One region of the Paenibacillus sp. Z6-24 genome, then DNA from elsewhere that is predicted to be linked to it. Evidence: predicted binding sites of a transcription regulator. Region 1 holds the regulator's gene; the other holds the start of a gene.
The links. The regulator NrdR, encoded in region 1, represses ribonucleotide reductase genes. The targets are predictions, from matches to a motif close to AACACNATATATNGTGTT.

Region 1 (4,218 bases):
TTATCGCAACTTCGGCACTGCTGCCGATTAGCAGCATATCTGCCGCGCAGACTACTACCAAAGCAGCCTCTGCATCCAAATCCCAGGCGGTTACCGCAGCTACTTCTTCCCGGGCACAGGAACTCTCCCAGGTACTGCTGGACAAATACGGTGTCACCGGTGTGCAGTATGCCATTATGGATCACGGTAAGATCACTCTGTCCGGCAGCGCAGGTACGTCCAGCCGTGCGGATAGCAGCAAGATTACCAAAAATGATATGTTTGGTATCGGCTCCACAAGCAAAATGTATGTGACAGCAGCTACCATGATGCTGGCCGATGAGAAGAAAATCGATATCGATCGGCCGCTGGCCGACTATTTGCCGGAATTCCGAATGAAGGATGAACGATACAAGCAGATCACACCTCGTATGCTGATGAATCACTCATCCGGGCTGTATGGCAGTCATTATGGCAATACGATTCTGTTTAACGATAATGATACAACCAGCCGTGACCATCTGCTGACATCGCTGCGTAATGAAATGCTGAAGGCCGATCCGGGCGCCTTTTCCGTGTATTCCAATGACAGCTTCCAACTGCTCGAACTGCTGGTTGCCAAAGTCAGCGGCAAAAGTTATCCACAATTTATCCGTGAACGAATCAGCAAGCCTCTGCAGCTGAAGTCCACGCTGACACCGCTTGATACATTTGACCGCAAGCGACTGGTGAAAACCTACTTCCCTACACTGACAGACAAAGCGCTGCCAGTGGAAAACACCAATATTATCGGCACCGGCGGCGTATATTCTACCGCAGAAGAAGTGGTGAAATTTGCCGAAGTACTGACCGGGCAGCGACCGGATCTGTTGTCTGCCGCTTCGGTTCAGGCCATGAATCAGCCGGAATATCGTAATGGCCTGTGGGTATCCGAGACTTCCAACATTTTCAACTATGGCCTGGGCTGGGATTCGGTACAGCTGTCTCCCTTTGACCGTTACGGATTGAAGGCTGTATCCAAAGGCGGAGATACACTGATGTATCATGCCACTCTGGTCAGCCTGCCAAAAGAAAGACTGAGCATGGCTGTATTAACGTCTGGTGGTTCATCGATGTACAATGAAGCGGTTGCCAGCGAAGTGCTGCTGCATGTGCTCAAAGACAAAGGGACCATTTCACGTATTTTGCCGGATCAGCAGTTCCCAGCCGCTGGCAAAATCGCCATGCCTGCCGAGATGAAAAAGTACAATGGCACCTATGGTGTGGTCGGTGAGACATTTAACGTTCATATTCAAAACGGCAAGTTCAAGCTGGCGGCCCAGATGGCCGGCATGATCCCTGCACAGCAGTATATCTATGCAGGCAAAGGCAAATTCCGCAGTGAAGACGGTTCTACCCTGGCCAGCTTTGAACGCCAGAAAAACGGCCTCACCTATCTGAAGCTGAACGCCTATCTGAACATCCCGGAATTGGAGCAATCCCAGATGGCTCTCTATATCGGGCAAAAGCTGGACAAGCAGCCGCTCAGCGCCTCCGTCAAGAAGAACTGGCAGCAGCGTAACGGCAAAACCTATTACAATACCGACGAAAAAATCAATTCCGCCTTCTATCTGATCCCGACCGAAATCAGTAAAACGATCCAGGTGGATACCAACCAGGGATACGCACTGGGCACCAAAATCAAAGATGCAAACAGCAGTGTGAATGTGATGCAGATTCCGGTCATGTCCGGACGGGATACCTTTGACTTGAACTTCTACCGTCAGGGCAAAACGGAATATTTGCAAATTAACGAACAGTCCTTTATTAGCGAAGATGCCGTATCGACTCTTCCTGCTGTCTCTTCTTCCCTTACCCTACCGGCAGGCAGTTATGCCAAATGGATGAAGCTCGGCAAAAAGACAGCCGGACAGAAGATCAATGTGACTCTTCCTGCCGGAGCAGGCTTTGTCGTCTATGATGACAAAGGACAGATTGTCTACTCTTCCGTCATCAATGGCGGACACAGTATGAAGCTGCCCGAAAAAGGAATGATCGTATTCGGCGGCAAGGCCGGTGACCGGTTTAAAATTTCCCTCAGCCGCTGAACAGCTAAATCACTCTGAATAACGCGGAATATACAAATAGCATCACTGCTCTCTGCCTCCTTTGCCGGAGACCCAAAGCGGTGATGCTATTTGTGCTGCTCTCCACACAGGGAAAGCGGTATGTTTGTTATTACTGGTCTTTGTGTTCCCTATCATGCTGGGAACGGACAGTATCCCTGGACTGCTTTTTATCCTGCTTGGAATCGTCGTTCAGCAGTCCCTCCAGCTCTTTCATAAACATATTAATATCCTTAAACTGCCGGTATACCGAGGCAAAGCGTACATAAGCCACTTCATCGACCGGATACAGCTGCTCCATCACCAGTTCGCCCACCTCGCGGCTCTCTACCTCGGCGAGCGCTGTTGCATACAGGCTCTTCTCGACTTCGGAGACGATCGCATCAAGCTGATCGACCGAGACCGGGCGCTTCTCACAGGCACGGATCAAGCCGCGCAGCAGCTTGTCCCTGCTGAACTCCTCGCGACTTCCATCCTTTTTGATTACAATTAACGGGGTAACCTCTACCATCTCGAAAGTGGTAAAACGGCGGCTGCAGCTCTCGCACTCCCGCCTGCGGCGAATGGACTTGTTATCGTTGGCTGGACGGGAATCCAGCACTTTGGTTCCGTTATGACCACAATATGGACATTTCACTACCAGTGTCACCTTCCTTTCCCTCTATGCCGTTCATTCCATCTATTTTAGAAGGCGTCATATAATTTGGTATATTGCTTATAATAATATAATACACGCTGCACATAATGTCTTGTCTCGCCGTAGGGAATATCCTTGGCATGATCCAGCGTACCATCCCATTTACCACTGCTGAGCCAGCTTTTCACCTTGCTGGGGCCCGCATTGTAGGCTGCAATGACCGCAACTTCATTGCCGTCAAACTGCTGCATCAGGTTCCCCAGATACCAGGTGCCGATCTCGATATTCGGGTCGGCATCATGCTTGATCGTCTCCATGGACACATTCGCCAGATGCGCTTTGTCCATGGCCCACTCTGCAGTATCCGGCATCAACTGCATGACGCCAAGAGCACCTTTCTTAGACTCCATGCTGGGCTGAAAATTGGTCTCCACTCGAATAATCGAAGCAATTAGAAAAGGATCGACCTGATAGGCCGAAGCATGCGCCCGGATCTCCTCCTTGAATTCGATCGGATAGATCCAGGCCAGCCAGCGGGTATTGAACAATACCAGTACAAGCACAATCAGAAACAGCGGCAGCAGAATCCGTTTGCGTACTATTTTCCGTCCGAGCTGGTTCATGATAACCCCTTGCTCCGCCAAAATCGCTGCAGCTGCTGCCATGTCTCTTCCGGCGTGCCGCTGTTATCGATCACAATATCCGCGATCCGTTTCTTATCCTCGATATCCATCTGGGCCGCCAGCCGCCGGGCCGCCTGTTCTTCGGTCAGGCCATCTCGCGCCATCAGCCGCTCCAGCTGAATATTACGCGGTACATACACAACCATAATCTCATCGAACCGGTAGGCGTCTCTTGCTTCCAGCAGCAGCGGAATATCCGCAACGACAAGCCTCTGTGGATCATCTGCTTCCAGCTCGGCAACACGGCTGTGAATGAGCGAACGAATCGCGGGATGCGTAATGCCTTCCAGAGCGACCCTTTCTTCCGGATGGGTAAAAATATGCTCGCCCAGCCGTTTGCGGTTCAGCGTACCGTCTTCGTTCAGCATCTCTTCCCCAAAGCGTTCTCTCACCTGCTGCAGTACCGGATGACCTGGCATCATGACTTCCCGTGCGATCAGATCCGCATCAACCAGTACAGCCCCATGCTGCACCAGCCAGGCGGAGACTGAACTTTTCCCCGTGGCGATTCCTCCGGTTAATCCAATATTCATGCTGTCACCTCAATGTTTCTTTCGTATCGGAAGAGGCTGGCAGACCGGGCAAAAGTGCGTGCCCCTGCCGCCTACTACAGTCTTCTCTATCAGCGTCCCGCATTCATAGCATGGCTGTGCCTTGCGTCCATAGATACGAAGGCTGTGCTGGAACATGCCCATCTCGCCCTGTCCGTTCACATAGGACTTGATCGATGATCCACCAGCAGCAACGGCATCCGTTAATGTCGATACAATCGCTTCATGCAGACGAATCAACTGCTCTTCGCTCAATTCCCCGG
Region 2 (4,218 bases), 640 kb from region 1:
CAACGCCCGGTGCATTGGCGATATTGGTCATATCACTTACCGAAGTCAGTCCCATGATGCCTTCGTGTACGGATTCGCGGATTTTGCCGAGTTCCATTACGTTTACGATGTTCAGGGAACCAAGGTTACAGCTGATATCGCGGCGGATAATATCATCCACGCCGTAGTCCATGATTTCTGTCGTTTCCTGCAGCTGGAAGATCTCCGTGCACAGGTTGGACATTTTCACCGATCCGATGCCGTTCAGGGCATGGAATTTGTTGGCGTTACTTTTGTTCATAATATAAGGATAGCCGGATTCCAGCTGGGTGCTGGCAATCTTGGTCAGCATATCGCGTGCGCTCATGATTGGTTTTTTCTTGACGCGATCGTCTGCCATCAGGGTATCATACATTTCGTCGATGTTCATGTCGTCGAGGTGTTTGCCGTATGCTTTGTAGACACTGTATGGTGCGAATACATGCAGCAGTTCGTTATCGGCTGCCAGCTTGTAGAAGCGGTTCGGCACGATCAGACCGATCGACAGTGTTTTCAGACGGGTACGCTCGTCGGCATTGATCTTCTTGCTGTCCAGGAACTCCAGGATATCCCAGCCGAAGATGTTGTAGTATGCTGCACCAGAGCCTTTGCGCTGACCCATCTGGTCGGCATAGGAGAACGCATCTTCCATCAGTTTCAGTACCGGCATGATGCCTTTGGCTGCGCCTTCGACACCTTTGATCGGCTCGCCGCGTCCGCGAAGCTTAGACAGGTTAACCGCTACGCCGCCGCCGATTTTGGACAGCTGCATGCAGGTATTCAGTACATAGTTGATCGAGTTCAGGGAATCGTCCATTTCCAGCAGGAAACAGGATACCATCTCTCCACGGCGACTCTTGCCGGCATTCAGGAATGTCGGTGTGGCCGGCTGCAGACGCTGTTCCATCATGGAACGTGCCAGCGTCTTGGCATTCTCGGCATTACCGCGTCCAAGATGCAGTGCTACAACGGCTACACGATCCGGGTAGTGCTCCAGATACTTCGCACGGTCATTCGTTTTTACCGCGTAGTCCTTGTAGAACTTGGAAGCTGCCATATAGGAAGGGAATTGGAAGTTATAGCTGTGTGTAATCGCGTATACTTCTTCCACATCCTGTGCAGTGTAATGCTGGTACATATCTTCGTAGTAATCATTGTCGATCATATAACGTACTTTGGACGTAGTGTCCGCGAAATGGATACTCTTCTCATCCACTTCCTTCATGTATTCCTGTACTGCTTCTTTATCTTTATCCAGACGGAAAAATCCGTTCTCGTCACGCTGCATCAATAGGTTGTTCAATTCAATATGCCGCAATTTTCTCTACCTCCTGTACGAATCGTTGTGCGTCTCCTGTAGTGCCGGATAGTTCAAATTTATATACGACCGGAACACCGTAGCGCTCCGATATCAAATCTGCACTCTTGCCGAAGTTCTCGCCCCAGTTGCGGTTGCCGCTGGCTGCTACGCCAAGCAGACGGCCATGGTTGTTTTCCAGAAAATGAGTCACTTTCTCGGGGACCTGACCAAAGCCGGTTGTGTAGGTGACCAGTACGAATGGTTCATTCAGCTGCAGCGCCTCGTCGATCTGTACGGCCTGCACCGATGAATTTTTCAATTTTCCGATAAACCGTTTGACATTGCCTGTCTTGGAATCATATGCAATCAGCATGTGGGATGACATCTCCTTCTCACTCAATATATAGTGTTCATCACCGTTCTTTATACCTAAAGAACGGTGATGAACTTGCGCCAGCCATAGAGCAGCAAGGCTTCTCAAAGCCCTGAAGCATCAGCTCGGTTTCTCTTAACAAGCATTACCCATATACCGCATCTTAAAACAAGCCGTAACGCAATATATAGAACGTGAGATTAAGATTATACGCTATATATAGTGTTGTCAATAGGACTAACAAGTGAGAAAGCAGTATCCGAATCAGCCGAAAAAAGCAGTTATCCGTTAAATTCTCCGTATATTCAGCTTATTCGCACACTCACAGCCCGGGGAAAAATACTCAAAAAAATAATTCACTTGACACACTATATCTAGTATGTTTTTCAAGCTGTCTTGACTATCATTTCCAGATTATGAAATGAAGTCATACAGCAATCACGTTGGACACTCAAGATTAAAATTCTAAAGCTTTCAACATGAAAAAGCAAATGAAACTTATATAAAAATAAAGATTTTTTTGGATAAAAAAACACATGAGAAACGCACATGGTTTTCGATTGAAATCAGTTCCAGATATTGTAATAATTAATACTGCAGTCGAAAGCGTATACAAAATAAGGAGGTAGTTTATGAAGAATTCGGTCTTCAAGTATGTACTGCTCGCTGTTCTGATTATGGTAAGCGTATGGTCCCCACTGTCTACGTCTTCTGTCTCTGCTGCTGCACCTTCGGTCGGTTCGATTCCGGCCTCCTCCATCCCTGCCCCCTCCGGTAAGGGTGTAATGACTTTCAAGGTAATGAATGCTACCAACGGTGCCTACCCGGATAACCGCGTCTACTGGGGCATCCTGGGCATTAACCCGGAGACCAAGCAGTGGAGTTATCTAACCAGCTCCGGACAGCTGCAACCGATCTCTGTAGCGCTGAATGATGCTCCCGGACATCTGACCAAGAATGGCGTCAACTATGCCAACATCTACAGCACTATTAGCCAGGCGGAATGGGTAAGCCTGCCGAAAATGGATTCCGGACGCATGTTCATCTGTGTCGGCTCGCCATGCTACATCAAAACCTACAATGATGGATTTGCCGGACCGGACATTAACAACCCAACCGATCCGAATCTGGATGTGTATTTTGATTTTGTGGAATTTACGGTAGATAACACCGGTTATCACGGTAATACGACCCGTGTCGACGGATTCGGCTTCCCGCTGCAGCATCGCCTCGTTAACCGTGCCGGTAACTACGATCGCACGGTCGGCGAACTGGAGTCCGAGACCCGCGCCAGCATCTTCAGCAAGTACCGCAGCGAAGTGCCGGCTGCCTTCCGCTCTCTGGCAGATATACAGGCTCCTTACCGGATCGTCGCACCGATCCACGGCTCGTTCAAAGCTGGCGGTGCCAATGCCAACTACTTTGGCAGCTATGGCGGCGGTTATAACACCCAGGAGATTCTGCTGTGCAACGGCAGACTGCAGGAATCGCCGGGAATCTGCTCCGCCATCAACCGCCATGTGTATGAGAACCAGTCCAACTGGAACAATGTAGCCGCGTATTACCAGGCTGCACCTGCCAACTATTATGCCAAGTTCTGGCATGATCACAGCATCGACCGCCTTGCTTACGGATTTGCGTATGATGATTACAATCAGCAGGCTGCCTATCTGGAAGTCGGTGATCCGAAAGGTCTGATCGTACGGGTCGGTTGGAAATGATCTATACCAAGTGCAGCTATAATCATTTCCAAAATAATAGAATGATGATTTCCATATTTATTGCATGACCAAAAGCCTGAGACGGCATACAGAGATGATCTGTGTGCTATCCAGGCTTTTTGGTTATGACTTTGTTTAGTTACAGTTTGAACCGGTCGACGATACGGTTCATCTCTTCCGCCATTTCCGACAAGGCAGCTGCGCTGGAGGATAACTCCAGCATGGAAGCCGACTGCTGCTCGGAAGCGGCAGAGATTTTACGGATCTCATCCGAGGAATGCTCGATGCTGCCCACGATGCCTGTAATGGACTGTTCCATTGCTTCGGCACTTTGGTTCATACTGCCCGACAGCTGCGCTGCTTCACGGCTCTGCGCTGCGACTTCATTCACAGACTGCTTGATATCTTCAAACAGGTCGCCTGTCGTTTTCATCGACTCGGTACCGCTCAGGATCTGCTCGGCAGCCATATCCATCGCCTGATGAAGACGATCCGTATCCTGCTGAATCGAATCGATCATGCTGACGATTTGTCCGGCTGAAGAGGAGGACTGTTCCGCCAGCTTTTGTACTTCGGCGGCGACGACTGCGAATCCTTTGCCATGTTCGCCAGCCCGGGCAGCTTCTATCGCTGCATTCAGGGCGAGCAGATTGGTCTGTCCGGCGATTCCGGTGATGATGCCGACGATACTGCCAATCTCCTGCGAACGGCTTCTCAGCTCATTGACGACGCCGTTCATTTCATTCATACGGGACTGGGCAGCTTCCATCTGTCCGGCTGCTTCGGTAACTATACCAGTTCCGTTG

Region 2: the regulator NrdR is predicted to act here: its motif matches at 1,901-1,918, upstream of nrdI (class Ib ribonucleoside-diphosphate reductase assembly flavoprotein NrdI).

The regions. Positions count from the first base shown of each region.
Region 1 covers NZ_CP096398.1:3,466,499-3,470,716, forward strand. Annotated here, with positions in the region: gene M1D61_RS15055 (serine hydrolase domain-containing protein) at 1-2,066, shown strand, start outside; gene nrdR (transcriptional regulator NrdR) at 2,197-2,721, opposite strand; gene M1D61_RS15065 (lytic transglycosylase domain-containing protein) at 2,769-3,344, opposite strand; gene coaE (dephospho-CoA kinase) at 3,341-3,937, opposite strand; gene mutM (DNA-formamidopyrimidine glycosylase) at 3,947-4,218, opposite strand, start outside.
Region 2 covers NZ_CP096398.1:4,104,390-4,108,607, forward strand. Annotated here, with positions in the region: gene nrdE (class 1b ribonucleoside-diphosphate reductase subunit alpha) at 1-1,336, opposite strand, end outside; gene nrdI (class Ib ribonucleoside-diphosphate reductase assembly flavoprotein NrdI) at 1,323-1,691, opposite strand; gene M1D61_RS17835 (glycoside hydrolase family 64 protein) at 2,324-3,412, shown strand; gene M1D61_RS17840 (methyl-accepting chemotaxis protein) at 3,552-4,218, opposite strand, start outside.